DNA from 2 places in the Mesorhizobium sp. CO1-1-8 genome. Region 2 is predicted to be linked to the other one. Evidence: riboswitches for the same ligand, from Rfam matches in the RefSeq annotation. Region 2 holds a riboswitch; the other holds the start of a gene.

Region 1 (14,708 bases), on a different contig from region 2:
CGATCCTGGCGATCAGCTTCGATCTCTGCTGGGGATATTCCGGGATCATGGCGTTCGGCCAGGCGCTGTTTTTCGGCAGTGCCGGATATGCGGCCGCGCTGCTCAGCACGTTCGCTCATACAGGCAATTTGTTCGTGGTCCTGCTGCTCGGCGGTCTGGTGGGGCTGACGGGCTCTTTCCTGGTGGCCTGGTTCCTCCTTCTGGGGCGGCGCAAGACCGAGATCATTTTTGTCTCGTTGGGCACGCTGACGGCATCCTATATTGCCGAACGCCTTGTTGGTGGCTGGCAGCTTATCGGCGCGGCCAACGGCATATCTGTGCCGGACCCCCTGCGCATCGGATCGTACGAGTTGTACCCGGGTCCGGTTTTCTTCTATTTTTCGATCTTTGTGCTGGCATGCGTCTATTGCCTTGTCCGGTTCCTTGTCAGGTCGCAGTTCGGCCTGGTGCTGAGCGGAATGCGCCAGAATGAAGAAAGACTGGCCTTCTTTGGCTACCGGGTTCAGGTGTACAAGGCGATTGTCTTTTGCTTGGCGGGGCTTATCGCCGGAATGGCCGGGTGCCTGTTCGCGTTCCACGAAAGCTACATCGGGCCGACAAACATCGGCTTCGTGCAATCAACCTACGCTGCTTTGTATGCCCTGTTTGGCGGCCCAGGCACGCTGCTGGGGCCGATCCTGGGCGTGTTTGTTATTGAAGGCGTAGGCTTCGCCATCTCCGACGTCGAGCTTCTGCGCGGGATCTGGCCAGCGATCATGGGCGTCCTGATGGTCGTCGTTGTTGTTTACAGGCCTAAAGGGATTATCGGGTTTCTCGTGAGCGACCGCGACAGGCGTGGGTCGTTCTTCGCTGGCGATGCGGAGATGAATTTGCCGGCTAGCGGACCATCGAGCCCGACAGCACCTGATCGCGAGGGAGGCAGAAATGTCGCTTCTCCGCGTTGAAGGCGCCGTCAAGAAGTACGGAACCTTCACAGCGCTCAACGGCGTCAGCCTCGCCGTCAGGCCTCAGACCTTCCATGGCCTGATCGGGCCAAACGGTTCTGGCAAGAGCACTCTGCTGAAGGCCATTACAGGTGCTCACCAGCTCAACGGCGGAACCATCCACTTCGCTGGAAACGACGTTACCCGCCATTCGTCCTACCGTCGCGCCAGAAGCGGCATGAGCCTGAAATTCCAGATAACTTCGGTCCTTCCCGAACTGTCGCTTTTTGAGAACCTGCTCCTGGCCAAGCAGGCATCCACCCCGATCTGGTCGCAAATGCGCTCAGGCTCCGCCGCAGGATTGCGCGAGGAGATCCTGCTGGACCTGCAAAGATTTGGCCTTCGGCAGCGTTCAAGCGATCTGGCGGGTGTGTTGAGCCATGGCCAGCAGCAGTGGCTGGAAATCGCCATGGCGGTCTCCCAAAATCCGAAGTTGCTTTTGCTGGACGAACCGACTGGTGGCATGAGCCTGGAGGAACGGCGCGCCACTGGCGAGTTCCTGGTTCCGCTGAAAAGCGCGACGTCCGTCGTCATCGTCGAGCACGATCTCGATTTCATCAAGACGATCTGCGACACGGTGACGGTTCTCGATCAAGGCAAGGTGATTTTCGACGGTCGCGTCGATGAACTCGACGCCTCGGAAGCTGTCAGAAGAGTCTATACGACGAGAGCGTGACTGAATGCTGGAAATCAAAAACCTCACCGCCGGATATGGTAACAGCCGCGTTCTGTTCGGGATCGATGCTGTTATCCCCCAAAAAGGGGGCACCGCTATCCTGGGACGAAACGGTGCTGGCAAAACCACTCTATTGAAAACCTTGATCGGCGAGGTGCCGGTTTCGGCGGGCGATGTCGTCCTGGACGGCGTTTCCATTCGCGACAAGCGTGTGGTGGACAGGGTGGACCTTGGAATTGGCTATGTGCCCCAGGAGCACGCGGTGTTCGGTACTCTCACGGTCCGTGAAAATCTGACGGTCGGCGCCATGACCAGTCGGGGCTTGAAGGAAATCGACACGATCGTCGATCTTTTTCCGAAACTCGGTAACCGCTTGCGGCAGGTCGCTGGAACCCTTTCCGGGGGAGAGCGCAAAATGCTGGCGATCGGCCGCGCGTTGATGGGCCGGCCCAAGATACTCATGCTCGATGAACCCACGGAAGGCGTATGGTTCGGCGTCATCGACGAAATTACCGAGCGCTTGCACAAGCTGTCCCAGGAGATGGCGGTCATCATTGTCGAGCAACACCTGGAGATGGCGTTGCGTATCGCAAATCAGGTCCTGGTCATAGACCGTGGACGGGTAGCCCTGTCGGGTGAGCCAGACGAAGTGCGTAACGACCCGGAACTCTATCGATGCATCGCGGTTTGAAGGCAGATTTCGGTTTTGGATAGCAGCCGTTTGCCGACTGGCAGCGATTTGCGCAGCCTAGCAAAGGTTCATGCATGTGAAGGGAATGCGTTGATACCGTGAGCCAATAATATAGTTATCGCGTTCATACGACAGCATGGGAGAGATCGGCAGTTCTAATCAATCTTGCCGGCGCCGAAGGAGCAACCCCCCAAGGAAACTCTCAGGCAAAAGTGACCATGTTGTTGAACCATCTGGAGAGAGGCGCCCAGAGCGCCCACCGAAGGGGAAAGCCAAGCCGATGACGACTTGGTTAAGCTCTCAGGTACAGTGACAGATTTGGGGATCAACCGCGGGCCTCGGCCTGCACCCAGAAACTGTCTTGGAGAGCGAAATGACCCACATCGCCGTCATCGGCGCCGGTATTGCCGGCGTCTCCACCGCCTATGCGCTGCTTGAACGTGGCTACGACGTCACCGTTATCGAACGCCAGCGTTATGCCGCTATGGAAACATCCTTCGCTAATGGTGGGCAATTGTCGGCCAGCAACGCGGAAGTCTGGAACCACTGGTCGACTGTGTTCAAGGGCATCAAGTGGATGCTCAAGAGCGATGCGCCGCTTCTAATGAATCCGGCGCCGAGCTGGCACAAATATAGCTGGCTCGCCGAGTTCGTTTGGAACCTCGCAAACTATCGTGAAAATACGGTCGCGACCACGAGGCTGGCGATCGCGGCTCGAAAGCACATGTTCGACATTGCAGCGCGTGAACGCATTGACTTCAACCACGTGCGGCGCGGCATACTCCACATCTATTGGGACAAGCCGAGTTTCACACATGCTTCGAAGGTCAATGACATGCTGGTTGAGGGCGGTCTGGACCGGAAGGCGGTAACCCCCGAGGAAATCCGGTCGATCGAGCCAACGCTGCAAGGCGCATTCTATGGCGGTTTCTACACGCCTTCGGATTCCACTGGGGATATCCACAAATACACCACCGGTCTTGCCTTGGCCTGCGAGAGGCGCGGCGGGCGTTTTGTCTATGACGCGACGGTCACAGGAGTGCGGCGCGGTGGGTGTTTGCGCCTGGATTGTACTTTGGGTGGGCCCGACGGTGAGCCTATCCAGAAGACGATCGAGGCGGATGCCATCGTGGTGTGCGCCGGATCAACCAGTCGATACTTCGCAGCAATGCTCGGCGACCGCGTCAATATCTATCCCGTCAAGGGCTATTCAATCACAGTCCATCTCGATGAGGAGCGCTCTCAGCTGGCAGCGCCTTGGGTGAGCCTGCTCGACGATCGAGCCAAGATCGTTACGAGCCGACTGGGTGAGACCAGGTTCCGCGTTGCCGGCACCGCGGAGTTCAACGGGATCAACCGTGACATCAGGGAAGATCGCGTCAAGCCGCTGGTCGATTGGACGCGAATGCTCTTTCCTCAAGTCGATACCAACCGGGTTGTGCCGTGGGCCGGTTTGAGACCGATGATGCCCAATATGATGCCCAGGGTCGGCCGGGGTAGGGCACCGGGAGTTTTCTATAACACCGGGCATGGTCACCTTGGTTGGACACTCTCGGCCGCAACGGCCGCTATGGTCGCCGAGACCGTTGCGAGGGAGATGCCGCAAGGTGATCGCAAAGCCGCGTAAAAAGGTAGAAACCGCCGGTCTCAACATTTGGATGAGCGGCGCGGGCTGGATTTGATGGGCAATCGCCCGAACCGAAGAGCTAATTAAGAGGACCATAATGACTGAGCTAACACTTGCGAAAGCCAATGCGATCACTGCAACTTCCCTCGCCAAGGGTGAGCAGGCCGGGTTTAAACCGCTCGCAGTTGCCGTTTTCGACGCCGGTGGGCACTTAAAGGCGTTTCAGAAGCAGGACGGCGCGTCGATGCTGCGTTTCGAGATCGCCTCCGGCAAGGCCTATGGCGCTCTGGCGATCGGAATGGGCTCGCGCGCGCTGGACAAGATTGCCGCAGAACGCCCACATTTTGTCGCGGGACTCAATGCTGTTTCGGGCGGCCGGATTGTCCCGGTTCCTGGCGGCGTTCTCATTCGCGATCAGGCAGGCGTGCTGCTGGGAGCGGTCGGCATAACAGGAGATACGTCCGACAATGATGAACTCGCGGCCGTCACAGGCATCGAAGCTGCCGGCTTTGTTGCGCAGACCGCGTGACTGCTCAGACACTGTCTTGGCGTAACGTGGCCCATCAACCTTGGCGGGTGACGGCCACGAAAAGGGCCCGCTCTCTCGCCAAAATGATTTGAGCGCATACATGAAGCACGCCTAGGTATCTAGGCGAGGTGTCACTGGATGCTTGTCCTCCTGCCGAGGCAGGAGGACAAGCTTTAGACGAAAGATCAGAAAGCCGGCTCGACAGTTCTCTCCCAGCCGTGTTTGGCAAAAAGAGCATCCATGCCGGCGCGGTCGCCTGCCCAACGCGCCTGGGTCTCCCGAATGGTCTTTTGTGACGCATCTTCAATGTTGCCGGAATGATAAGGCGGCTTCGGGGCATATTCCAGCCAAAGCTGCGTCTTCTCAGCCTCATCCTTGCCGACGGTTTCTGCCAGCATCCACAGTGCGAAATCGGCGCCCGCGCTTACGCCGGCGGCGGTGATGACATTTCCATCCGTGACAATGCGCTGGCTGACCGGGATTGCACCAAAGGCGCTCAGGTAGTCGAGGAAGTTCCAATGCGTGGTGGCCCGCTTGCCTTTCAACAGGCCGGCCGCTCCGAGGACCATTGCGCCAGTACAAACCGACGTGACGTAGCGCGCCTTCTTTGCCTTCTGGCGGACGAAATCCAGAGTTTCCTCGTCGGTTAGCAAAGGACCGACGCCATTGCCGCCGGGAATACAAATGACATCCAGGTCCGGGCACTCGTCAAAAGTCTTAGTTGCGGGGAATGTAATTCCCGTGAACGACCTCACCGGTTCTTTGTTTTTCCAGATAAGATCGACGTTTACCCCCTGCGCGGTGGCAAAAAACTCGTACGGACCAGCCATGTCAAGCTGCTGAACCTCAGGGAATACCAAAATTCCGACTTGCACAGTCATATTTCATCTCCTCCTGTTGACAGTGCTAACTTTAGAAGGTTTTATTTTGGCCGAATGACAAATGCGCCTCCGATCGTGCCAAACAGTCTCAATCGGGTGGAGATCGTCACCTACCCGGGCGCGCAGTTGCTCGATATCTGCGGCCCGCTTCAGGTGTTTGCGACCGTCAATGAGTTCGCATGCCGCGAGGGCCGACCGGAGCAGTATCAATGCCTGATAGTCTCGCGTCAGTCACACGTTATGACGACCGCGGGACTGGGCCTGGAAGCCAACTTGCTTCCCGATGCCGACAGCGAGTTGGACACGTTGATCGTTGTTGGAGGCCTTGGAGTAGCCGAGGCATGCCAGGACGCGGAGCTTGTCGCCTGGATCGAACGGAGGTCAAGGAAAGCTCGCCGTGTGGCGTCGGTCTGTACCGGCGCCTTCCTGCTTGCTCAAGCACATCTGCTCGATGGCAAGGCGGCGGTCACTCACTGGAAATTTTGCGCGGAATTCAAGGAACGCTTCCCAACCATCAAGGTCGATGCCGATCGCTTGTTTGTCCGCGACGACAAGGTGTGGACTTCGGCGGGCGTGACGGCTGGCATCGATTTGTGCCTGGCCCTTGTTGAGGAGGATTTTGGGCGCAAGCTCGCTTTGTCCGTCGCGCAGTATCTGGTGATGTTTCTGAAGCGGCCAGGTGGTCAATCACAGTTCAGCACCACATTGTCGCTTCAAGGCGAGGCGGAATTCGACCGGCTTCATATCTGGATAAACGAGAACCTGGACAAGGAATTGTCACTGATCGATCTCGCTGATCTTATGGGAATGAGTTCGCGAACCTTGAGCCGCCGCTATAAGGCCGCAAGTGGCCGCACACCTGCGCGCGCGGTCGAAGAGCTCCGCGTCGAGGCGGCACGCCGATTGCTTGAGCAGGGACGCTCACCCTCATTGTCTTTCGTGAAATGCGGCTTCGCCAGCAAGGAAACGATGCGCCGGGCATTTTTGCGCACCATCGGTGTTGGCCCACAGGAATATGCCGATCGGTTCGGCCCATCGAAGCCGAAGCCCCGTTCCCTAGCCTAGACAAGTATGGAAGCGGCCAGCGAGACTGCAAGGAGCCGCCTCGAAGAGGATTGCAACGAAACCCTGCGGATCGGGCCGCTAGTGTTGGTTGATCTAATCTATCGCGGCAATCGCGTCGATCGATTCGGGAAGAATCTGCCCGCCGTCGATGACGATCTGTTGGCCGGTTATATAGGCAGCTTCATTGGTGGCGAAAAACAATGCCGCATTGCCGATATCTTCCACCGAGCCCAACCGACGCAGCGGGATTGAAGCCGCCATCGTGTCGATGAAAGACTGGCCGAGATCCTGCAGGCCCTCCGTCAGGATGTTCCCGGGCATCACCGCATTGATGGTGGTATTGTATTTTACAAGCTCCATGGCAGCGGTCTTGAGGAAGCCGAGCTGGCCCGACTTTGAGGCGCCATAGTGGGCCCATCCGGGGAATCCGGTGATCGGCCCGGTTATGGACGACGTCACGACCACGCGGCCTTGCCCGGCCTCCTCGAAACAAGGGATGCAAGCCTTCACACAAAGGAAGGTGCTCTTCAAATTCGTGGAAAGGACATGGTCCCAGTCTGATGGCTCCATGTCGACGATCTTTTTTTGCGGGAAAATACCGGCGTTGGCGCAAAGGATATCGACATGACCGAAACTTGCAGCGACGCGCGCAACCATGTCTTTGACGGAATCCCAGTCAGCGACGTCGGCGCCGAACCATTCAGCCTTTGCCCCGGAATCAGTGATCTCTTTCACAGCGCTGGAAGCAGCGCCTTCGTCGCGCGAGACAAGCGCGACGTTGGCGCCAGCGCGCCCAAAAACCTTCGCGATCCCCCTCCCGATACCCTTGGAGGCACCCGTGACAATAACGGTCTTTCCAGCAATCGACGTGAACATCTGGTCCATCCCAATCTTCTACCTTCGACAAGAGCCGACTCTTCGGCCTGGCGTGGTTCCATACATCGGGGCCAAGCCATGACGATCCGCACTGCATCCCCGCAGGCGGTTGATTGACGTTATGGTTTTATAGTCAGACCAATGGACCACCAAGTCAACGTGATAGATTACGCAGCCAACTGCCAACCTTTCCCCCACGCGGAGGGACATTCATTGCGGCGGTTTGTCGGCAAGCCGACCCAGGAAGACATAACGTCCCAAAGGCATCTTAGGCTCGATAGGCGACAGGCCGAAACGGGCGACCAGACGGCGCTCGACGTTCTGTGCTGCCTTGGGGCTTAAAGCCGGGCGATGGAGCCAAACATCATAGCGGCTTCTATTCTGGTCATGGGCAGGATTGTCCGGACCTATCGCACCAATTTGCCATACGGCTTTCTCAGCCGAGAATTCCTTGAGATAGCCCATGCAGTCAAAAAGCAATTGCTGGACGCTGTACAAAATTCAGCCTCCTGCGAAACCGAACCGCGGATTGAGACGATAGCCATTGTGGCCGATCATCGCTAAAGCCCCGCCCAACTCAGAACTCGTTCCAAACAGAGACCGGCCCGGTTCACGCATGAGACACGCCGGCTCATCGACGTCGTCCAGGCCCGCATGGGAAAGACGGATCCCATCCAAGAGCGCTGCGCGTTGGGCTTTGCTGACGATCGAAACCAGTACCAGCCGGTGAGCCTCGGCCGCGGCCGCCGGCGCCGCAAGCAGTGAGATGCGGCAGCGTGTCAGCTTGTGTGCGAGCGGCTGGAGAATGACAAAGCCGCCCCAGCCGTCGCCCCGAAGGGTGATTGCGTTTGGGGAGTGGAACAAGGCAGGTCCGACGACAACCATCGATTCCGAAACGCATTCGGTCGCGGCATTCAGATGGTGTGCGACAACCTTCCAGTTTTCGGGGATCTCGTGCCACCACGAACTCCGCTCGCTGGCGAAATCGAGTAGGTCCGGCCGCAGCTCCCTCTGATCGCCGTCGGCGCCGGGACCGGTGGGAAGCACACGCACGGCGATCACTCCGCCTTGCTCACGCACGTCAATCAAAGGAAGAAGCTCGGGCCGATCGCCCTTGAACTGGAAATGCAATCTTTCCAGACCCGGCGTCGTCGCGGTGATGACGGGCAGGCTATCACGGCTGAAAGCGCAGGCCATTTGCGGACAACGAACCTGCGCGCCGCCATGGCATTGCTGGGGGATGACTGAGCAGCCGCCCTGTTGCGCGCGGTTGAGACGCGCTTCCACTGTCCCATCAGCCATCCGCTCAAGATGGACGCCGACGTCCGGCAAGGTGAACGGCAGGATCTGGCCAGGCTCGGCAAGCTCCGTCGAAAGCGCGACATAAACCCAGCGATGAGGCCAAAGCAGACGCGCTTCGGCTCTCGAGATGGCCACGGAATCGAGCTTCAGACTTGGCATGGCGAGCCGGCCCTCAGTGGCATTTAGTCAGGCACGCTTTGGCTTACCGCGTAGTCGGCCCGACCTCTTAGGACAATAGCGCTCTCGGGCGGAGGCGGCAGCGGACCGTCCTTGGCGAACCGATCGAGCACGTTCTTGGTAAGGCGCGAGACATTGTTATCGCCCTCGTTCCAGGGCAGGGCGCCAATATAGGCGATCGAGCTGAAGGCGAAGCAGGCACCACCATTGGGCGTCTCATGGTAGGCCATGTCGGCGCGCACACGCGGGTGCTGAGTGCCGTCAATGCCCTGCTGGCTGGTGCCATAATCTTCCATCACCAGGAGATAGGAGTCGGTGTGCCGACCTGCCGAGGTGGCGACAGTCAGGATGTGTGGCGGCGAGCCGAGCATGGTGTCAACGATATCGACTTCGAGCCCTGCCGCGCCGCCGCCTTCCAGGCCGAAATTCCCGATCTTCTCATCATAGGCAATGCCCTCGAACGCCCAGGCCACACGAGGATCGAGACTGTCGGGCGTGCGGGTGAAGTAGGTCGAGATGTCGAAGCCCTGCGCCGACATACCGGTGCCGGCGACGGTGTGCAGGAAGCGGCCGCGAAAGCGCCACATGCCACCGAGCTCGCCAGTGCTTTGGTGGTAATATTCACCAGGATCGGCCTTCCACGTGCGAATGCCGGATTCGCAGCGCCGCAGTTCGGCTACGACGCCGCGGCCCTTGTCCTCATAGCCCGGCAGGAAGGTCTGGACCCAGTACCAGCCGTCAGCACCAAAATACATGAGCCGGCCGCCGCGTTCGGTGTAGCTGTTCAAGGCGTCGAGAAGCGTGCCGCCTACATGTTCGGGGTGAGAGCCGGTGAGCACGACATTATAGCGCCAAAGCCGCTTGAGCCCGTCGTAAGTGAGGTCCTCGTCCGTGAAGACCTCATAGTCATAGCCCATGCGGTCGAGCCAGTAGATCAGATGCAGGTCGGCGTTGTAGCACCAAGGCCCTTGCGCCGTGAAGGATTTGAACTTGGGCCGCATGTTGAGAATGGGGCGCAAGCGTGTCGACAGCGACATGCCGCTGCCGTCGGTGTGGGTATCATATTGCGAGCCGCCATACTCACGATGCTGGCTCAGGAAGATGTTGCCTTCCTGCAGGATGGGTGTGCGGTAGATCAGCAATTCGGCGCCACCTGCGTTGGTGGCCAGATGCTCGTTGGCGTAGGCCATATAGGAGGTCGTCGGGATGAGCACCCCGATCTTGGCCTTGACGTCTTCCAGATGCGGCACCACCCAGAACGGAATATAATCTTCATCGCCATCCTTGGTGGTCAACTTCACCGCATAGGACCGGCTCTTGGTTTCGGGCGGCACCCTCCAGGCGAAGTCAACCGTCCAGCGGGCGTCGTCTAGGTCATCATCGTGGAAATGGATAGCTCCGTACTGCTCGGGGGCCTTGGTCCAGTCGAAGACCGTGCCTGTCCAGTTGTGGCCGGTCAGCGCCCGGGCGGGGCCATTGACGGTCACACCGTCGAGGCGGAAAGGACCCTCGTCGATGATCGTGTGGGATGAGATCTCGCGCGCGAAATTCCAGCAGCCAACCAGAGCATCCGACAGGTTGCCGGAAGGGCCGGCAAAGCGGCGCTCGCTGCTTGCCCCCGAGGCTCCAACCTTCATCTGCTCGATCTCGAAGCGCGAGAGCGCTCGACTGGAAAGCATCGGCCGCTCGATCTTGCCGTTGAACAGCCCCGCGCCGCGCACACCGTAAGGAAAACGCTCATCGGCAATGACGCCGGAAGCGTCGGAGGCCGCGTGCGCACCGAACATCAATGGAAGCCTGCTAGCATCGGGGCGCGTCTTGAAGGTCGTGCCGTTTTGGGCTGGCGCCGGATCAAGCGCATAGCGAAGCTCCGGCTCATGGTAGAGGGTGGCCTCGCCCGTTTGGGCATCGAAGCTTGCGGCAACGAAGTGCCAGGCGTGATCGCGGATCGGATGGGGGGCAGTCAGCACCTCGCCATTGACCTTGAGCGCCAGGCGCCCCGACGCGTCAATGAAAAGGCCAAAGCCCTTGCCCGCGCCATAGCGGGCGATGATGGTCTGCTCGCCATGGCGCCAGTAACTGGCATCGGTCACCGGGATCGTCGGCCAGATCCAGCACTGCAAGGTGAAGCTGCCGACATCCATGGCGGGGAAGTAGGGAATGACGCAATAGGAGCCGCTATGGACCGCCTGCGAGCGACCAGCATATGTGCCCTCGATATCGCTCGAAAGCGGGCGCTCGATGACGCCAGGACCTCGCGGGTTGGTGTCTCCGTGGACCATCTCCACAATCTCGGCGCGATACTGCCTGGGCCCGTCGCAATTGACGTAAAACTGGATCGCCTCCCCCGGGCTGACGCCGAACTTGTCCGCATAACCACAAAGTTTCATGATCAAATCCCAACTCTACGGCTGACAGCGCAGCCTTTGTGTTCCCAAGCTCGGTTTCGGCCGAGGCTTCGTCTTCTCGGGGCTCATGCTGCCGCAGCGTTGGCTGCGGCCATTTCGTTGATGCGCATCACGAAGATCTCGTGCTGGGGGGTATGTTCATCGCTGAATACGCGGTCATCGATGAAACGCGGAGGCTGGCCCTTTACATGAGGAAGGCGGGCAATCCGCCACTCCTTCTCGGTCTTTGTACAGATGACGACGAGCTTGTCTGGCGCCGGCTGGGACCACATATAGATCAGGACCCGGCGCAACAGGTCGTCGTTGAGCATGCCGCCCGAGATCTCGGTGACGTCGCCAGGCTTTCCGGCCTTGACAATGGCGCAGCCGGCTACCCCCTTCATCGAAGCGACGCATTCGGCATGCATGCGGATCAGTCTTTCGCGAGTTTCGCGATCCTTGGGTATCGGCGACATCATCGGCTCCCTGTGATCTGACGGCACGAAATGCCGGGCCACAAGACTACCCGATAGCGAGGGTCGGATCACTCGCGACAAACTTCCCAATCCCACACCACGCGTAGAGGCGCCGGTTGCAGAAGCTCGCTTGCCGGTAGTCTTAATGGTCTAAACATCATGCCAATGAATCGCGGTTCGTCAACAATTATTTTCGGCGAAAACCGTTACATTGAGTGGAATTTCGCGCGATTGGACGGCGCAGGTGCCTGAACGTGCGCGGCTATCCAGCTTCCAGCGCATGCCTGTCCTTGACCCAGTGATTGCGCGCGTTCAGCTAGCGATCACTCGGCCGACGAGAGCGCAGACGCCTTACCCCGTTCCACCGCGGCTTGCGAGATGCCACCGTCGCGTTCCATTCCCGCCATGGCTTGGATGCTTTGTGCTTTGTTTCAAGCTGGGCTCTTGGCGCCTCATTCGATTTTGACGGCGTTTTTCCTGGCGGCCTTGGTAGCGAGGATGTATTCGGTTGCGCTGTGGGGCCACTGGGCGACGATTTTTCCGGTGCTTGCCTGGAAGTAGCTGGTTGTCGAGCCCCAGACGGTTTTTGCGAGAGCGGCCTGGATCTTCTGGTTGAAGCGGCGGAAGGCGGCGGCGTCGACCTTGATGGTGCGGCGCCTGGTCTTGAGCATGGTTGAGATGAGCGAGGCGCAGAAGTTCGCTTGGGCCTGGTAGAAGGTGACCAGGGGAATGGCGTTGGTATTGGGTCCATACATCATGAAGAAGTTGGGGAAGCCCGGCACCATGAGGCCGAGCAGCGCTTCGGGCTCGCCGGCCCATTTTTCATGCAGGTCGATGCCGTGCTCGCCGGCGACCTTCATGCCGGCCAGATAGTTGGCCGCGTCAAAGCCGGTGGCATAGATGATTATGTCGAGGGGGTGCTCATGGCCGCCCTCGTCGATGATGCCGGCGGCACTGAGCTTGGCCGCGCCGTAGGGCACCAGCTCGACCTTCGGGTTCTTCAGATCATCGTAATAGGTGTCGCTGATGACCGTGCGGCGGGCCTCGAAGGGGAAGTCAGGGGTCGCGAGCTTGAGGAGATCTGGCCGGTCGGCAAGCGAGTTCTGCAGATAGGCGAGCGATGCCGCAGCCCGCCGCTTGTTGACGCGGCCGTCTTTGCGGGCATGGCTGGCGCGGAACTGGCGCGTGTCATAGCCATAATAGAGCCAGAAGCGCTTCCACCAGTAGATGGGCGCGAACTTGTGCATGAAGCGCTCGCTGGCGGTAAAATCCCTGCTGTCCTTGGGCAGGATCCAGTTGGCTTCCTTCTGGAAGATCTTGACGGAGGCCGCCTCGAGCGCGGCCTCGTGGATGACCTGGACGGCCGAAGAGCCTGTGCCCAGAATGCCAACCCGCTTGCCCGCCATCGACAGCCCCTTTGGCCATCGCGACGTGTGGCATTGCACGCCCTTGAAGTCGCTCTCTCTCCTGGCAAATGGCGGCAGCAGGGGGATGTTCAGGAAGCCGACCGCGCTGATGACGGCGCGAAAGGCGCCATGGTCAGCCTTGGATGAGGTGGCGATCGCATATTCCTTGCGCTCGTCAGACCAAGTGACGGCCTCGACCTTCTCGTTGAACCTCAAATGGCTGATCAGACCCCATTTGCGCGCCACGTGGTTGAGGTAGGTCAAAAGCTCGGCCCAGCTGGCGTGGGTCCTGGTCCAGTCGTAGCGCTCGAAGGAGAAGGAATAGATGTGTGATTCCAGGTCGACCTCGGCGCCTGGGTAGCGGTTATTCCACCAGGTGCCGCCCAAACCGGCCTCTTGCTCGAAGATGACAAAGTTGTTGATGCCCTTCTTCTTGAGGGCAATTGCCGCGGCCAGGCCGCTAAAACCGGACCCGATGATGGCGATGCGAGCATCGGTGTCGAGTTTTGCGTAAGCCCCAGATGTCACCGCTTTCTCCTCGGTCTAAGGTATAATTTATAGACCATAGGACAATGACAGCCGGAAGTCTATCGCCGTGCAGCTTTTTTAGGCCGCCCGATTCGCGCCCGCGCCGGCGCCCGCATGGGGCTTTATTTGTCCGGGGTTTGCAGAGTATATTTGTCTGACCATTGGTCGGACCGCCCGTCGGCCTGGTGATTCGAGCAATGGCGACAGGAACCAACGTGAAGTCTCTGTTTTTCGGTGATCCCTCCGAACCCCTGATCAACTCGATCCGTGCCAGCGCCACATACGATCTGGTCGTCGAGCAGTTGCGGCGCGCCATCTTCCTTGGCCGCTTCATCCCCGGCGACAAGCTGCCTCCGGAGCGGGAGCTTGCAAGCCAGATGCTGGTCTCGCGCACCACCATCCGCGAGGCGCTCAGGGTATTGGAAGGCGAGGGGCTGATCACGGTCAAGCGCGGCGCGGCCGGCGGCCTCACCGTCCTTGGCCAGGGCCGCCTCAGGCCGGCCGAGATCGAGGTCTATCTGGAATCGCAGCACGAGCTGATCGACAGCGTGTTCGAATTCCGCGTGGCCAATGAGTGCCTGGCAGCCTCACTAGCCGCAACGCGCCGAACCAAGAAGCATCTCGACCGGATGTCAAAGGCCCTGCAGATCATGGCCGACCTTTGTTCCACCCCCCAAACCCGCGCCGTCACCGAAAACATCGCGATGTTCTTGTCACGCGACTCCGAATTCCATCTGGCGATCGCCGAGGCCTCGTCCAACAAGTTCCTCATGGCCGCGATCGAGGAGTCCCGCGCCGCCATGTTCTTGCCCATCGGCAAGGTCTTCACCCGACTGGAAGACAACGCCAATGATCATCACGAAGCAATCTACCAGGCCATCAAGGACCGCAACCCAGAACTCGCCGCCCAGACCATGCGATTGCACATCGAAGCAACCCGCGCTTCCCTCCACAACCTCCTGCCAAAATCCAGACGAACAAGGAAAAAGCAAATCTCCGTCCCGGCCAAGAAGAGCGCGCGCCGCAAGGCGTCTGCTTCTCAATAAGGGGCTGGTCCGGGGTCAGGCAGTGAGCGCGACCACGCGGGCCAAAATTCTTCGGGGG
Region 2 (14,708 bases):
CCTGGTTTCCATGGACGGAAACCGTGCTGCTCGGTTCCAACAAGCTCTACATCGTCGCGGAAATGACGGTGCCGTGCCTGCGCCACACCCAGCGGCTGATCCAGGCGGTCTACGAGACTGCCGGCAAGGAAGTGAAGCCGAACGTCATCGTCAACCGTTTCGAACAGAAGATGTTCGATAACGGCATCAAGCAGGCGGACGTCCAGGAGATTCTCGGCGAGCATTTCGTCGGCGGCATCGCCAACAACTACCGGCTGGTGCGCGAAGCGGTCGATCGCGGCGTGCCGCTGCACGAGATCGATCCCAATGCCAATGTCGTCAACGATCTGAAGAAGATCATCCTGCCGGAAGAAGCGGTCCCAACCCGGGCAAAATCGCGCTCGCTATTTGATATGGGCCGTGGATTGCTGAAGAGGAAAGCCGGATGACCAGCCGCTTCTCCGCCCTGCAGAACCGCGATGCGCGTCCGCAGCGCGCGCCTGAGACGACGCCGGTCGCCCATCATGCGGTCGTCATTCCGACCAGCCGAAAGGCATTGCCGGCAAAGCCGGACACAGCGCCGGCAAAGAATGCCAACAAGGTGCTCGATGCGCGCGTGCGTATCCACCGGCTGCTGCTCGAAGAGATCAATCTTGTCGCGCTGGAGCGTTTGCCGAAGGATGAGATGCGCCAGCAAGTGCATGATTTCGTGTCGGAAAAGACCAGGCAGGAGCGGATGGCGATCAACACCGTCGAGCTTGACGCGCTGGTCGACGACATAGTCGACGAGATGGTCGGCCTCGGTCCGCTCGAGCCGCTGCTCAAGGACCCCGACATCAACGACATCCTGATCAACGGCCACATGAACTGCTTTGTCGAAAAGAAGGGCAAGCTGCAGCCGGTCCACATTCCGTTCAAGGACGAAGCGCATCTGTTGCGCATCGTCAACAAGATCGTCGCCGCGGTCGGTCGCCGCGTCGACGAATCACAGCCGATGGTCGATGCCCGCATGCTGGACGGCTCGCGCTTCAACGCGGCCATCCGCCCGGTTGCGGTCGATGGGCCGCTGGTGTCGATCCGCAAGTTCTCCAAGAACAAGCTCGGCCTGCACAAACTGGTCGAATTCGGCGCCATCACCCAGAACATGGCCGAAGTGCTGGCGGCGGCCGTGCATGCCCGCAAGACGACGATCATTTCGGGCGGTACAGGCACCGGCAAGACGACCATGCTCAATGCGCTGTCGGCTTTCATTCCCGAGGACGAGCGGCTGATCACCATCGAGGACGCGGCCGAACTCCAACTGCAGCAGCCGCATGTCGCACGCATGGAAACGCGGCCGGCCAACATCGAAGGCCATGGCGAGCTGAAGCAGCGCGACCTGGTCAAGAACGCACTGCGCATGCGCCCCGACCGCGTCATCCTCGGCGAGTGCCGCGGCGAGGAGGCCTTCGACATGCTGCAGGCAATGAACACCGGCCACGAAGGATCGATGGCGACCATCCACGCCAACACGCCGCGCGACGCCATTTCGCGGCTCGAGCAGATGCTTGGCATGACCGGCATGCCGATGACGGTGCAGTCGATCCGCAGCCAGATCGCCAGCGCGCTCGACCTGATCGTCCAGCTGACGCGCCTGTCCGACGGCAAGCGCAAGGTGACCAGTGTCGCCGAGGTGACCGGCATGGAAGGCGATGTCATCCAGATGCAGGAGATCTTCCGCTTCGTGCGTACCGGCATAGAGGCCGACGGCAAGATTCTGGGCCACTACGAGGCGACCGGCATCCGGCCGCGCTTCCTTGAGGATCTGCGCGCCATGGGCATCGAGTTTCCCGGACGATATTTCGAACCCGGCCGGCCGCAGGAGTAGCCAAGTGTTCGATGGAATGAGCGCGATCTATGTCGTCTATGCCGCAGCCGCGCTGACCGGCATCCTGATCGCCGAGGCCTGCTACCTGCTTTACGCCGGCCGCAGCGACAAGCGCACCGCCATCAATCGGCGCATGAAGCTGCAGGAAAACAAGATCAGCCAGGAGCAGGTGCTCGTCCAACTGCGCAAGGAGCGCGGCCTTGACGCGGGGACGCCGCTGTTTTCGGCGGACCGGTTTCGCGCTCTGCGAACCCAGTCGGGCATGATCATGCCGCTGTCGAAATTCCTGACGGTCACCTGTGGCGTGGCGATGGCGATGGCCTTGGTCGCCATCTGGTACGGCTTGCCGCCGCTGATGGGGCTTGTGCTGTTTGTGGTGCTTGTGCCGGTGCTGCCGGTGATGACGTTGCGTTTCAAGCGCAAGCGCCGGCTGAAGCGGTTCGGCATGCAGTTGCCGGAGGCGCTGGAACTGATCACGCGTGGCCTCAAGGCCGGCCATCCGGTGCCTGTGGCGATCGCCATGGTGGCGCGCGAGATGCCCGACCCGATCGGCAGCGAGTTCGGCGTCATCGCCGACGAAGTGACCTATGGCTCCGATCTGGTTTCGGCGTTGAACGCGCTGTTCGACCGGGTCGGCCAAGAGGATCTGCCGCTGTTCGTCACCGCCGTCTCGATCCAGACCAGTTCGGGCGGCAATCTGCGCGAGATCCTCGATGGCCTGGCGACGACGATCCGCGAGCGCGGCAAGCTGCGCCGCAAGGTGCGCGCCATTGCGACAGAAGGCCGGATGTCGGCCTACATCCTGACGGCGGTGCCGGCGTTGCTGTTTGCCGCCATCATGGCGCTGATGCCGGGCTTCTACAGCGACGTCTGGGGCGAGCCAAAGACCTGGTATCTGCTTGGCGGGTCGATCACCTGGCTGATGCTGGGCAATCTAATGATGTTCAAGATGTCGAATTTCAAGTTCTGACATGCAGGGCTTCATCGAATTCCTCGCCTCGCTTGCGCCGACCTCATTGATGCCGGTGGCCATCCTGCTGCTGGCCGTGGGAGCTGCCGCTGTTGCCTGGCCTGTTGTCACGGCGAAGGGCGATCGCAACCAGGTCATGCGCCGGCTCAGGGTCGACAACGGTCCCGCGGCAGCCAAACCGGAGCCGGTGCAGAAGAAGAATACCGGCGTCGTGCGCGAGAAGGCGGTAAAGCGGGCGCAGGAATTCTACGCCAGGAGCGATCCGGAAAATGTCGCCCGGCTGCGCATGAAGCTCATCCAGGCGGGCTACATGGAGCCGCGCGCTGTCGGCACGTTCTTCCTGATCCGGTTCACCGCGATGATCGGCACGGCAATCGGTGTGTTTGTGCTCAACCGCTGGATGGCCAGCCCGGACGCGACGATGGCCAGCCGCTGGACATTCGTCATCCTGTCGGGAGCGGCCGGCTATTTCCTGCCTGGCCTGGTGCTGAGCCAGAAAGTGCGGGAACGCAGGCGTGAGTACCGCAACGGGTTTCCCGATTTCATGGACCTGATGATTGTCTGCTCGGATGCCGGCATGAGCATGGAGGCGGGCATAGAACGCGTCTCCAAGGAACTCGCCAAGACCTATCCCGCGCTCAGCCAGAACCTGCAGCTGGTGTCGCTGGAGCTGAGGGCCGGGCGCAGCCTTGACGATGCGCTGAAGGCGCTCGCCGACCGCCTCAGCCTGGACGAGGTGCGTTCCTTCGCCACGCTGCTGCAGCAGTCCAAGGAACTCGGCACCAGCCTGTCGGGGGCATTGCGCGTCTTCTCCGACGACATGCGCCACAAGCGCATGTCGTTGGCCGAGGAAAAGGCGCACGCTTTGCCGGCCAAGATGTCGGTGCCGGTGGTGGTGTGCATCCTGCCGGTGGTGTTGATGATTGCGGCGATTCCAGTCATCGTCAAAATGACCGCGCACTAACGAGCGCCCACGAAAGTCCTGGCGAAGGGCTGACAATTCATTGCCCTGCATCCTGCCCGAACTCGGCCCTGCAATGTGAGAAGCCCATGCGAATGCTGTTGCGTACTCTGTTCTTCGGCCTCGCCGCAGCCAGTTTATCGCCCGCCTGGGCTGCGGCCAGCGATTGCGGTGATGCTGCCGCCCTGGTGCAGCAGGCCTATCCAAAGGCTCGAAAGAGTGCCGACGGCGCGTCGTTCACGCTTGAGCCTCACACCAGCATCGCCCTGACGCACTCGGACTACGACCCGCCCGGGTTGGTGTGCAAGATCTGGCCCGCTCACGACAACCTGCTGTTGGTCGCAGTGCCCTTGATCGACAGCGCCCAATCCGTCGAAGGCCAGCATGTCGGCGATATCGAGCTTCTGGTCGTCGACAGGAAGAGCCTACAGGTGCGCCAGCGCCTGCTGCAGCCCGGGCTGATGAGCGACGATGCCATCGCCATCCGCGGCATCGAATTCGATACCGGCCGTTATAGGCTGGCGCCCAAAGTCACGACCTTTGGCCTGCGCATTGACATGGCAAATCATTCGCAGCTCAATCCCTTCAGTCAAATCGGCCTGCGGCTCTATGCCCTCGATGGCGATGCCCTGCGGATGGTGCTCGACGGCCTCGTCGTGGCCGGCAATGGCGGTGAAGGCGATAGCAATTGCGCCGGATCCTTTCATTCCAGCCAGGTCAGCCTGGCGATGAGCCCGGCGAGCCACCACGGCTATCACGACATCACCGCGGTCGAGCGGACCGATACCGACGAACCTTTTGTCGACAAGGATGGCGAGTGCCAATCCCACCCCGGCAAGTCCGTGACGCGGACCTATCGGCTGCGCTATGACGGCAGCCGCTATCCGGTTCCGGAGCCGCTCAAGGCGCTGGGGCCGCCATGAGAACGTCGCTCGCATCTGTGGTTAATGGCTGGTGTGCCCGAAGCCGAATTTTGGCGGCGTTTCGGCACCGAAGTTTAATCGCCGCTGATATATTGTGTTTCCTGAAGAAGGACCCGGCAAATCGGGCGATGAGGCAGGGGCATGCGTCACAGTAATTTCACGGCAATGGCCGCGATGGCGGCCGTCTTGATCATGTCTGGCTGTTCGACCAGCACCGTCGACACGACCAAGACCACGGCCATCCAACCGGCGGCAAAGGACATCGAAACCTCCGATCTGGCGCAAGGCAAGGCGCAGTTTCGCGACGCCAATTACGGCCTCGCCGAAAAGCACTTCCGCAAGGCCGTCGAGTTGAAGGCCGACAATGCGGAGGCCTGGATGGGGCTCGCTGCTTCCTATGACGAACTCGGCCGCTTCGACTTCGCCGACCGTGCCTACGGCCAGCTTTTGAAGGTCGCCGGCCGCAAGCCGCAGATCGTCAACAATATGGGCTATTCGCAACTGCTGCGTGGCAATCGCAAGAAGGCCAGGGCGCTGCTGCTCGAAGCGAAGGCCGGCATGGCCGATCCCACCGTCGTCAACGCCAACCTCGCTCTCTTGAACAAGGGTTGATCTCGCATCCACGGGTCCGTTCGGGACACTTGGTATCGACGCTTTGTAAACCTTGTCCGCAGGTTGGTCGAACGATCGGCTGAAAACCCGTATCTGAGGGCTGCCGCTGACCTAGAATGCAGCGCAACCGCCGACGCTCAAGAGGCCCTTGCCCGAATGCTGGACTTCAGTTCGCTCCTGCTCGCAGCCGCGCTGTCGGGCATATGCCTCAGCGTCACCATGTTTGCGATCTGGTTCACCGCGCCCAAGGCAGGTTTCGTGCTGACGGTGGCGTGCGGAATTCTGGTGCTGGTCGCGCATGTGATCCTGTTCTGGCGATACACCAAGGATCCCGATCCGCTGCTTTGTCAGATCGTGCTAGCGCTGCTCACTCTAGGGTTCCTGATCCTCTGCGTGTCGGCCATGCAATATCTGGGCGTGCCTGGCCACAAACGTGCCATTGCACCGGCGCTTGCCGCCATGGCCATTTGTGCCGTCGTGACCTTTATGGGCTTCGACGGCGTCGGCTTCATCGTCACCTACACCACGGTGACGGCGCTGCTGTCGGCGATGGGCGCCATGTTCTGGATCAACGGCAGCCACGATCGCCGGATCCTGCTGGTGGTATCGTTTCTGAGCGGTACCTGCGCGGTGTCGTTCGCGCTTTGTGGCGTGGTTCTACTGACCAACGGGCAATGGACGCTCGCGGCCGCGCCAGACAACTGGGCCGAACGACTGAATTCCGTCGTGGCGGTGGCCTGCATGACCGGGCTCGGCGCATTGACGCTCTCCCTCCACCATCTGCAGGCGCAGATCGAGCTGAAGGCCGAGACCATGACCGACCCTCTGACGGGGTTGCTGAACCGCCGGGCATTGACGTCGCTCTACGGCGAACGGAGTTTCGGTCCGTTCATGTCCATCGTGATGTTCGACCTCGACCACTTCAAGCGGACGAACGATGTCTATGGCCATCCGGTTGGGGACCAGGTCTTGTGCCGCTTCGCCGCGGTCATCAAGAAATATGCCCGGACCGGCGTCGACGCCTTCCGCCTGGGCGGCGAGGAGTTCGCAATCGTCATGTCGCGGATGACGGATGAAAAGGCCTACGATCTCGCCAGCAAGATCGGCGTTGCCTTCGGCACCGAAATCGTTGCCACCCAGCTCGGCAAGTTGCGCAGCACGGTCAGCGGCGGCATCGGCTTTGGCGAGGCAAGCGGCAGCAGCCTGGATAATGTGCTCGCCGAGGCCGACGCGGCGCTCTATGCCGCCAAACGCGCCGGACGAAATTGCGTCATCAGCCGCAAGAGGATGGGCAAGGCCGAGCCGATCAAGCCGACCTTGCGCTCCGCGTAATTATTCCGCCGCACCCAGATAGTCCGACAGCGGCGGGCACGAGCAGACCAGGTTGCGGTCGCCGGCGACATTGTCGATGCGTGACACCGGCGGCCAGTACTTGGCTGCCGTGTCGGCGTCGCCGGCGGGATAGGCCGCCTCCAGGCGCGAGTAGGGATGCGTCCACTGGCCGGCCAGCACCTCGGCGGCGGTGTGCGGCGCGTTGACCAGCGGATTGTCGGCCAAAGGCCATTCGCCCTTGGCGACTTTCGCTGCCTCGCCTGCGATGGCGATCATCGCCTCGCAGAAGCGGTCGAGTTCCCGCTTGGGCTCGGATTCGGTCGGCTCCACCATCAGCGTGCCGGCGACCGGGAAGGACATGGTCGGCGCGTGGAAGCCGTAGTCGATCAGCCGTTTGGCGACATCGTCGACACTGATGCCGGCGCTGTCCTTGAGCACGCGGGTGTCGAGGATGCATTCATGCGCGATGCGATCGTGCCTGCCCTTGTAGAGAAGCGGGAAATGCGGCGCGAGCCGTGTCGCCACGTAGTTGGCCGAGATGATGGCGGTCTCCGTCGCCTGCTTCAGTCCGGCGGCGCCCATCATGCGGATATACATCCAGGTGATCGGCAGGATCGAGGCGCTGCCGAATGGTGCGGCCGACACGGCGTGCGCCGAACCTTCGGTGACATGTCCCGGCAGATAGGGCTGCAGATGCGCCTTGACGCCGATCGGGCCGATGCCCGGGCCACCGCCGCCATGCGGAATGCAGAAGGTCTTGTGCAGGTTCATATGACAGACATCGGCGCCGATATCGGCGGGCCGCGCCAAAGCGACCAGGGCGTTGAGGTTGGCGCCATCGAAATAGACCTGGCCGCCATGCTCGTGGATGAGGGCGCAGAGGTGGCGCGCACCTTCCTCGTAGACGCCATGTGTCGAGGGGTAGGTGAACATCAGCGCAGCGAGATTCTTGGAGTGCTCGTTGGCCTTGGCCCTCATATCGTCCATGTCGATATTGCCGTCCTCCAGGCAGCGCACGACGACAACGCTCATGCCGGCCATCGCCGCACTCGCCGGATTGGTGCCATGCGCGGAGGAAGGGATCAGGCAGACGGTGCGATGGCCTTCGCCGCGCGAGCGATGATAGGCGCGGATTGCGAGCAGGCCGGCATACTCGCCCTGGCTGCCGGCATTGGGCTGCAGGCTGACGGCGTCGAAGCCGGTGATCTCCGACAGCCATCCTTCCAGTTCGCCGATCATGGCGCGATAGCCGGCCGAATGGCTTGCCGGCGCGAAAGGATGCAAATTGGCGATTTCAGGCCAGCTTACCGGCATCATTTCCGCCGCCGCGTTGAGCTTCATGGTGCAGGATCCCAGCGGGATCATGGTGCGGTCGAGCGCCAGGTCCTTGTCGGCCAGCCGGCGCAGCAAGCGCATCATCTCGGTTTCCGACTTGTTTTCGCGCAAAACAGGCTGGGTCATGAATTCCTTGCCGCGCGGCTTGCCGGGCATCGTGCTGTCGGCCGACGGAGCGGCCTTGGCGCCGAACAGGGTCGCGATCGCATCGAGATCGGCGTCGGTCGAGGTCTCGTCGAAGCTGATGCCGACATGGTCGGCATCGATGACGCGCAGCAGCCGGCCGGTCTTTTCAGCCGCAGTGGCGATCTGCGCCGCCTTGCCCTTGGTCTCCACCGTCACCGTGTCGAAACGGCTGGCACCGATCACTGACACGCCTGCCGCTTCGAGGCCGCTTGCCAGACGATTGGCCAGCGTGTGGATGCGCCCGGCAATCGCCTGCAGTCCGGCGGGGCCATGCCAGATCGCATAGGCGGTCGCCATGTTGGCGAGCAGCGCCTGCGCGGTGCAGATGTTGGAGGTCGCCTTGTCGCGGCGTATATGCTGTTCGCGCGTCTGCAAGGCAAGCCGGTAGCCGGGACGCCCCTTGCTGTCTGTCGACTGGCCGACGAGGCGGCCGGGCATCAGTCGCGTCAATTTGTCCGAGACGGCGCAATAGGCGGCGTGCGGCCCGCCAAAGCCCATCGGCACGCCAAAACGCTGCATCGGGCCGACGGCAATGTCGGCGCCAAGTTTGGCCGGCGCATCGGTCAGCGCCAGGCCGAGCGGGTCGGCGATGAAGACGACGATGGCGCCGGTCGCACGCGCCTTGTCGATCGCAGCCTTGTGGTCGCCATAGACCCCAAACGTATCCGGCCAGGAGACGAGCAAAGCAGCCGTGTTGTCGTCGATCGTCTCGCCGTCGATCTCGATGCCGAGCGGCTCGGCGCGGGTACGCACAACGTCCAGTGTCTGCGGGTGTGGCGTGCCGGCAAGTGCGATCTTGGTGCGCTTGTCGCGGTGGTGGCGCAAGGCGATGCCGACCGCTTCGGCCACGGCGGTTGCTTCATCCAGCAGCGAGGCCGACGCCACCGGCAGGCCGGTCAGTTCAGTGACCAGCGTCTGGAAATTGAACAGCATTTCGAGCCGGCCCTGGCTGATCTCGGCCTGATACGGCGTGTAGGCTGTGTACCAGGCCGGGTTCTCGAACAAATTGCGCTGGATCACCGGTGGCACATGGACGCCGTGATAGCCGGCGCCGATGAAGCTCTTCAGCACCGTATTCTTGGCCATGGTCGCCGACAATTCGGCCAGCGCTTCCGCTTCGCTGGCCGGTGCGGGCAGGTTCAGTGGCAAGTCGAGGCGGATCGACTGTGGCACGGCCTGACTGATCAGCGTCTCGATGGACGGAACGCCGATCACGGCAAGCATGGCTCTGACATCGTTGACGCTCGGGCCGATATGGCGGGCCGAGAAGGGAGTGAGTGCTGCGGTCATGTCAATCCGTCCTGATATCAGCCGATATGGGCTTTGTAGGCGGCCTCATCCATGAGGCCCGCGAGCTGGCTTTCGTCGGCAAGCTTCATCTTCCACAGCCAGCCGGCGCCGGTTGCCGCCGAGTTGACCAGTGACGGGTCCGACGACAGCGTGCTGTTGGCTTCGGTGATCTCGCCATCGACGGGCGCGTAGACATCGGAAGCGGCCTTGACGGATTCGACCACGACGGCGGTGTCGCCCTTGGTCAATTTCTTTCCGGTCTCCGGCAGTTCGACGAAGACGAGATCACCGAGCTGTTCCTGCGCATAGTCGGTGATGCCGACAGTGGCGATGCCGCCCTCGACGCGGAGCCACTCGTGATCTGATGTGAAATAGGTTGTTGCCATGGAAATCATCCTTTGCGGTAGCGATGCGGTGTGAAGGGCAGGGAGCTGATATCGACTGGAATTTTCGTGCCGCGCACATCGGCGAAAACCCGTGTTCCGGGCTTTGCCAGAGCTGTCGAGACATAGCCCATGGCGACCGGATGGCCGGCCGAGGGGCCGAAGCCGCCCGATGTGACATGGCCAGCCGGATTACCGTCGGCGTCGAAGAGCGCGGCACTGCCACGCACCGGCTGGCGGCCTTCCGGCTTCAGCCCGACCCGCTTTTGCGCGGGTCCTCGTTCCACAGCGGCGCGGAGCGCATCGGCGCCTATGAAAGCCCCGGAAGCTCGGATTTCCTTTGGAATTGCCCACATCAAGGCGGCGCTGGCCGGATCGGTCTCCGGCGTGATGTCCTGGCCATGCAGGCACAGCCCTGCCTCCAGCCGCAGGCTGTCGCGGGCGGCTAGCCCGATCCACAGCACGCGCTCGTCGCCGAGCAATTTACCAACGAGATCGCGTGCATCGACTTCCGGCAGGCCGATCTCGAAACCGTCCTCGCCGGTATAACCCGACCGGCTCATGAACCAGTTCTTGCGCGGTTCGACCCCATGCATGAACAGCAGCGAGCCGGTCTCGATGCCGGCGCGGGAAAGGACGGCCCAGGCTTCGGGGCCCTGAATGGCAAGGAAGACGCGGTCGAGCGGCTCGACCTTCGCGTCGAAATCCGCGGCAAGTGCACGCAAATGCTTTTCGTCGGCTACGGCGTTGCCGGCATTGGCGACCACCATGAACCTGGCATCGCCAAGTCTGGTGACGATCAGGTCGTCCAGGATGCCGCCTGCTTCATTGAGGAAGAAGGACAGTTTGGACTGTGAGATTTCGAGCGCGCCGGCATCCAGTGGGCAGGCGCGGTTGAGCAGTGAAACTGCTTCCGGTCCGCTCACCTCGAACAACTTCATATGCGAGATGTCGAACAGGCCGGCCTGTTCGCGGGTGTGAAGATGTTCCTTCATGACGCCCGTCGGATAGGTCAGGGGCATCGACCAGCCGGCAAAGGCGCCAAAGCGCGCACCGGCGGCCATATGGATATCTTCGAGGGGAAGGTGTCTTGTGTCGTCGCCCGTCATGTCGTCTCCAGAGTCGCACGCAATCGGTCGCGAATGGCGACCAGTCCGTGCCCCTCTGTCTGAAGCCTGAGAGACTCGCGCAGCCGGAACTCTGTCAGCGGCGCTTACACCTTCGGCGCGGGGGCAAGCCCCGACTTTCCAGAGTGTCTTTCCCGTCTACGGTTCTTTTGCCTGAGAGATTTCGGGCGATTTCCCCTTCGGCGACAGCTCTCGCTGTTCTCTCCCGCAAACAGGTAGGACTCAGACCCTGAGTCCTCGACGCGCCATCCATAGCTTGCGCGCGACCGCTTGTCACCTGTCCGCGACATCTAAAGCGCGTGCATGTCGTTCTCCAAAACCACGGCACGCTTTCAGGTGACATGCGTTGGCGGCAAGTCTTCGCTAACCACGCCGTTTGCCGGTTTTTCAAGACACTGCTGATATGTTGGCGGGTAGGGGCTGGCGCTTGGCGACGGCGGACGGGGACGACAAATGGGCGAATTGATCATGAGCGCGCCGGTGGCCGGGTTGACCTCGAAAAGCCGCATCGCCGCGGAGGACGTGGCGATGTTGCGCCATGAAGTGTTCGGCGACGGCGTCGTGACGCGCGGCGAGGCCGAGGCGCTGTTCGCGCTCGATGCCACGGCGAAGGACAAATGCCAGGAATGGCCGCCTTTCTTCGTCGAGGCGATCACCGACTATATCGCCCACCAGGAAAAGCCATCGGGCTATATCTCGCAGGACAATGCCGACTGGCTAATCCGCACGATCTCGCGCGATGGCATGGTTGACAGCCGGACCGAGCTCGAATTGCTGGTGCATGTGCTTGAACAGGCGAAATCGTCGCCGAGCCAGCTTTGTGTGTATGCGCTGGAGCAGGTGGCGCATGCCGTCATCGACGGCAAGGGGCCGCTGATGCTCGACGGCGCGCTGACTCCGGGCCTCATCGCAAAGGCGGAGGTCGAGCTGCTGCGCCGGATCCTCCATGCCCATGGCGGCGACGGCAACATCGCCATCACGCGCGCCGAGGCCGAGGTGCTGTTCAAGATCAACGAGCGCACTGCTCAAGGACACAACGATCCGTCCTGGAACGAGCTGTTCGTCAAGGCGATCGCCAATTTCGTCATGTGCTCGGCGGGTTACGAAGCACCGACGCGCGATGTGGCGCTGCGCCGTGATGCCTTCCTCGAACATGCCGATCCGGAAATCGGCGGCTTCTTCAGCCGCATGATCTCCGGCGGCCTTGCCGGCATCATGGAAGCCTACCGGTCTCCAGGCGACATCGAGGCCGAGTGGGAGGCCAAGAACAGGGCGGCCGAGGCCCTGGCACGCCGCGCCGAGACGATTGATGCCGGCGAAGCCGGCTGGCTGATCGAACATATTGGCGTCGACAGGCCTCTTTACGAGAACGAACGCGCGCTTCTGACGCTGATCAAGCACGCCTCGCCGGAAATCCATCCGGCGCTCAGGCCGCTGCTCGACAAGGTTGCCTGACCGACCAGGGATTCCTAATCAGATCCGGGTTGCTGGTCAGATCTGGTCGACGTCGACGTATATCCGGGCCAGGCCTTCCCGAACGGTCGACATGGCATCGGCGACACTGATTTCGATGTGGTCATGCATGAGCCTGGCCGCGCTGTCGGCATCGCGGGCTACCATGGCTCGGGCGATTTCGCTATGTTCGGTGTAGGTCGTCGACAGTCGCCGGTGCTTCTCCACTTCGATCTTGCGAACGAATTGGATGCGCGTGTTGACGCCTTCGAGCATGCGCGCCAGTTCGGGATTGCCTGACAGCCTGGCGATGCGGATGTGAAACTCCTCGTCCCTGGCGGTCAGCTCGGCGCTGGAAAACGAGTCGGCGCGCGCCATGGTGAGCGTCCACCAGTCGACGAGCGCGGCAAGCTCTTCATTTGTCGCGCGCTGGATCGCCAGCCTGACGGAGCGCTCCTCGAGCACCGCCCGCACGTCGGAAAGATTGACGATCTCGTCGACATCGAAGCCGCGGCAAAAGAAACCGCGATTGGTCTGGAAGGTGATGAGTCCCTCCGTGACCAGCCGCTGGAGGGCCTCCCGGATGGGGCTGCGGCTAACATTCAGCCTCGCGGCAAGCGCCACTTCGTTGATGCGTTCGTTCGGCTTGAAGCGATAGTCCATCGCCATGCGGCGGATCTCTTCATAGACACGTGGGCCGGTTTTGATCGGCTTGGACGCTGACGCCGCGCTGTTGTCCTGGTTGGTTTGCCTGGTCGGTCGGAGCATGGCGTCGGTCAAGCCTTTGCGGTGCTTGGTTTGACGAACCGCGCCTGTGTGGGAAGGATGCCGTCGAGGGCGATCGGCGCGGCCCGGCCGGCGATCAGATCGGCGACGATGCGGGCCGATCCATGCGCCATCGTCCAGCCGATATGGCCGTGGCCGGTGTTCAGCCAGAGGTTTTTGATGTTGCGCAGGCCAAGGATCGGCAGATTGTCGGGCGTCATGGGTCTCAGACAGGCCCGCATCTCGGCGCGATCATAGGCGATACCGCGTGGAAACAGCTCCTGCGTGACGCGCTTCATGAAGGCAAAATCCGAAGACTTGTGGCTGCGATCATAGCCTGCGAATTCCGCGGTGGCGGTGACGCGGATGCGATCGCCCATCGGCGTGATGGCAACGAGATTGTGCTCATCGATAACCGGCAGCTTTGGAGCCAGGGCCTGGTCGACGATGGGAATGGTCAGGGAATAACCCTTGATCGGGTAGATCGGCAGACCAAGGCCGATCTTGCGGGCAAGGATCGGGCTTTCCGCGCCCAGACACAGAACGTAGGCGTCGGCCAGGATTTCTCCCTTGTCGGTGACGACCCGGGTGATCGCGTCGTTCCTGCGCTCTATCCCGACGATCCTGGTGCCTGTCAGGATCTTGCCGCCCCTCGTTTCGACGATGGCCGCCATTGCGCGCGTGAACTTGGCGGCGTCGCCGGTTTCGTCGGTCGGACACACTATGCCGCCGGCAATGCTGCCGCGTGACGAAGCCAGCGCCGGCTCGCGATCAACGATTTCCTGCGCGTCGACAATGCGGATCTCCTGGCCGTCGGCTTCCAGCAGGCGCATGTTGGCGACGCCCTTGTCGAGCGCCTCACGGCTTCGGTGGAAGTAAAGAATGCCGGCCGACGTCCTGTCGTATTCTATCGCTTCCTCCCTGACGACCGCCTGCAGGACCGATTGGGAATGGACCGCGAGCCGATGTTTGAGGAGGGTGTTGCGGCGCGCCCTGGCGGCCGTGCATTGCATGAGGAAGCGCAGCGACCAGCTGTAGAGATGCGGATCGGCGGAAAGTTTGAAACGAAGCGCCTGGTCCTTCTGGAACAGCGACTTCAGCAGGATTTTCGGGGCGGCTGGCGATGACCAGACGAAGGAATGGCCAGGCGCGATCATGCCGGCATTTGCCCAGCTAGCGCCCTCGGCCACCTGCGGTGCCTGCTCGAGAACGGTGACCGCGTGGCCGTCCTTTTGCAACTGATAGGCAGTGGTGATCCCGACCACGCCCCCGCCCAAAATCAATACGCGCATTGCCGTCCCAATGGCTGTCGTTCCTGTTGTCGACAATTCAATAGGCAGACGCTGGTCATTGTCAACGGCGCATGGGTGGACGGCTGATGGACGACTCACTCAATCTCAGAATTCCGCTATTTCCCGGGTTTTTAAATCGGAACGGAGCTCTTGACACGCTCGGCTATGTTGTCGTTTCTATTGTCGACAATTCTGATTGGCATCAGGAAGGGGACTGCACCATGGACGCCCCGG

The links. Region 2 has a riboswitch for glycine ahead of gcvT (glycine cleavage system aminomethyltransferase GcvT). Riboswitches for the same ligand answer to the same signal wherever they lie in the genome.
Region 1: linked by a shared signal. The riboswitch ahead of LB558_RS08000 (D-amino acid dehydrogenase) and the one ahead of gcvT (glycine cleavage system aminomethyltransferase GcvT) in region 2 are both predicted to bind glycine.

Annotation. Positions count from the first base shown of each region.
Region 1 is NZ_JAIUGZ010000003.1:337,121-351,828, reverse strand. It holds gene LB558_RS08015 (branched-chain amino acid ABC transporter permease) at 1-944, shown strand, start outside; gene LB558_RS08010 (ABC transporter ATP-binding protein) at 925-1,659, shown strand; gene LB558_RS08005 (ABC transporter ATP-binding protein) at 1,664-2,350, shown strand; glycine riboswitch at 2,478-2,579, shown strand; gene LB558_RS08000 (D-amino acid dehydrogenase) at 2,724-3,977, shown strand; gene LB558_RS07995 (GlcG/HbpS family heme-binding protein) at 4,075-4,506, shown strand; gene LB558_RS07990 (DJ-1/PfpI family protein) at 4,692-5,387, opposite strand; gene LB558_RS07985 (GlxA family transcriptional regulator) at 5,442-6,452, shown strand; gene fabG (3-oxoacyl-ACP reductase FabG) at 6,546-7,328, opposite strand; gene LB558_RS07975 (hypothetical protein) at 7,539-7,826, opposite strand; gene LB558_RS07970 (hypothetical protein) at 7,830-8,789, opposite strand; gene LB558_RS07965 (LamG domain-containing protein) at 8,813-11,197, opposite strand; gene LB558_RS07960 (N,N-dimethylformamidase, small subunit) at 11,281-11,670, opposite strand; gene LB558_RS07955 (flavin-containing monooxygenase) at 12,123-13,604, opposite strand; gene LB558_RS07950 (FadR/GntR family transcriptional regulator) at 13,820-14,650, shown strand.
Region 2 is NZ_JAIUGZ010000001.1:29,983-44,690, reverse strand. It holds gene LB558_RS00210 (AAA family ATPase) at 1-428, shown strand, start outside; gene LB558_RS00205 (CpaF family protein) at 425-1,846, shown strand; gene LB558_RS00200 (type II secretion system F family protein) at 1,851-2,816, shown strand; gene LB558_RS00195 (type II secretion system F family protein) at 2,818-3,780, shown strand; gene LB558_RS00190 (hypothetical protein) at 3,714-4,700, shown strand; gene LB558_RS00185 (hypothetical protein) at 4,842-5,312, shown strand; gene LB558_RS00180 (GGDEF domain-containing protein) at 5,469-6,644, shown strand; gene gcvP (aminomethyl-transferring glycine dehydrogenase) at 6,645-9,455, opposite strand; gene gcvH (glycine cleavage system protein GcvH) at 9,473-9,841, opposite strand; gene gcvT (glycine cleavage system aminomethyltransferase GcvT) at 9,847-10,947, opposite strand; glycine riboswitch at 11,097-11,183, opposite strand; gene LB558_RS00160 (hypothetical protein) at 11,419-12,420, shown strand; gene LB558_RS00155 (GntR family transcriptional regulator) at 12,457-13,185, opposite strand; gene LB558_RS00150 (D-amino acid dehydrogenase) at 13,194-14,474, opposite strand; gene LB558_RS00145 (Asp/Glu racemase) at 14,696-14,708, shown strand, end outside.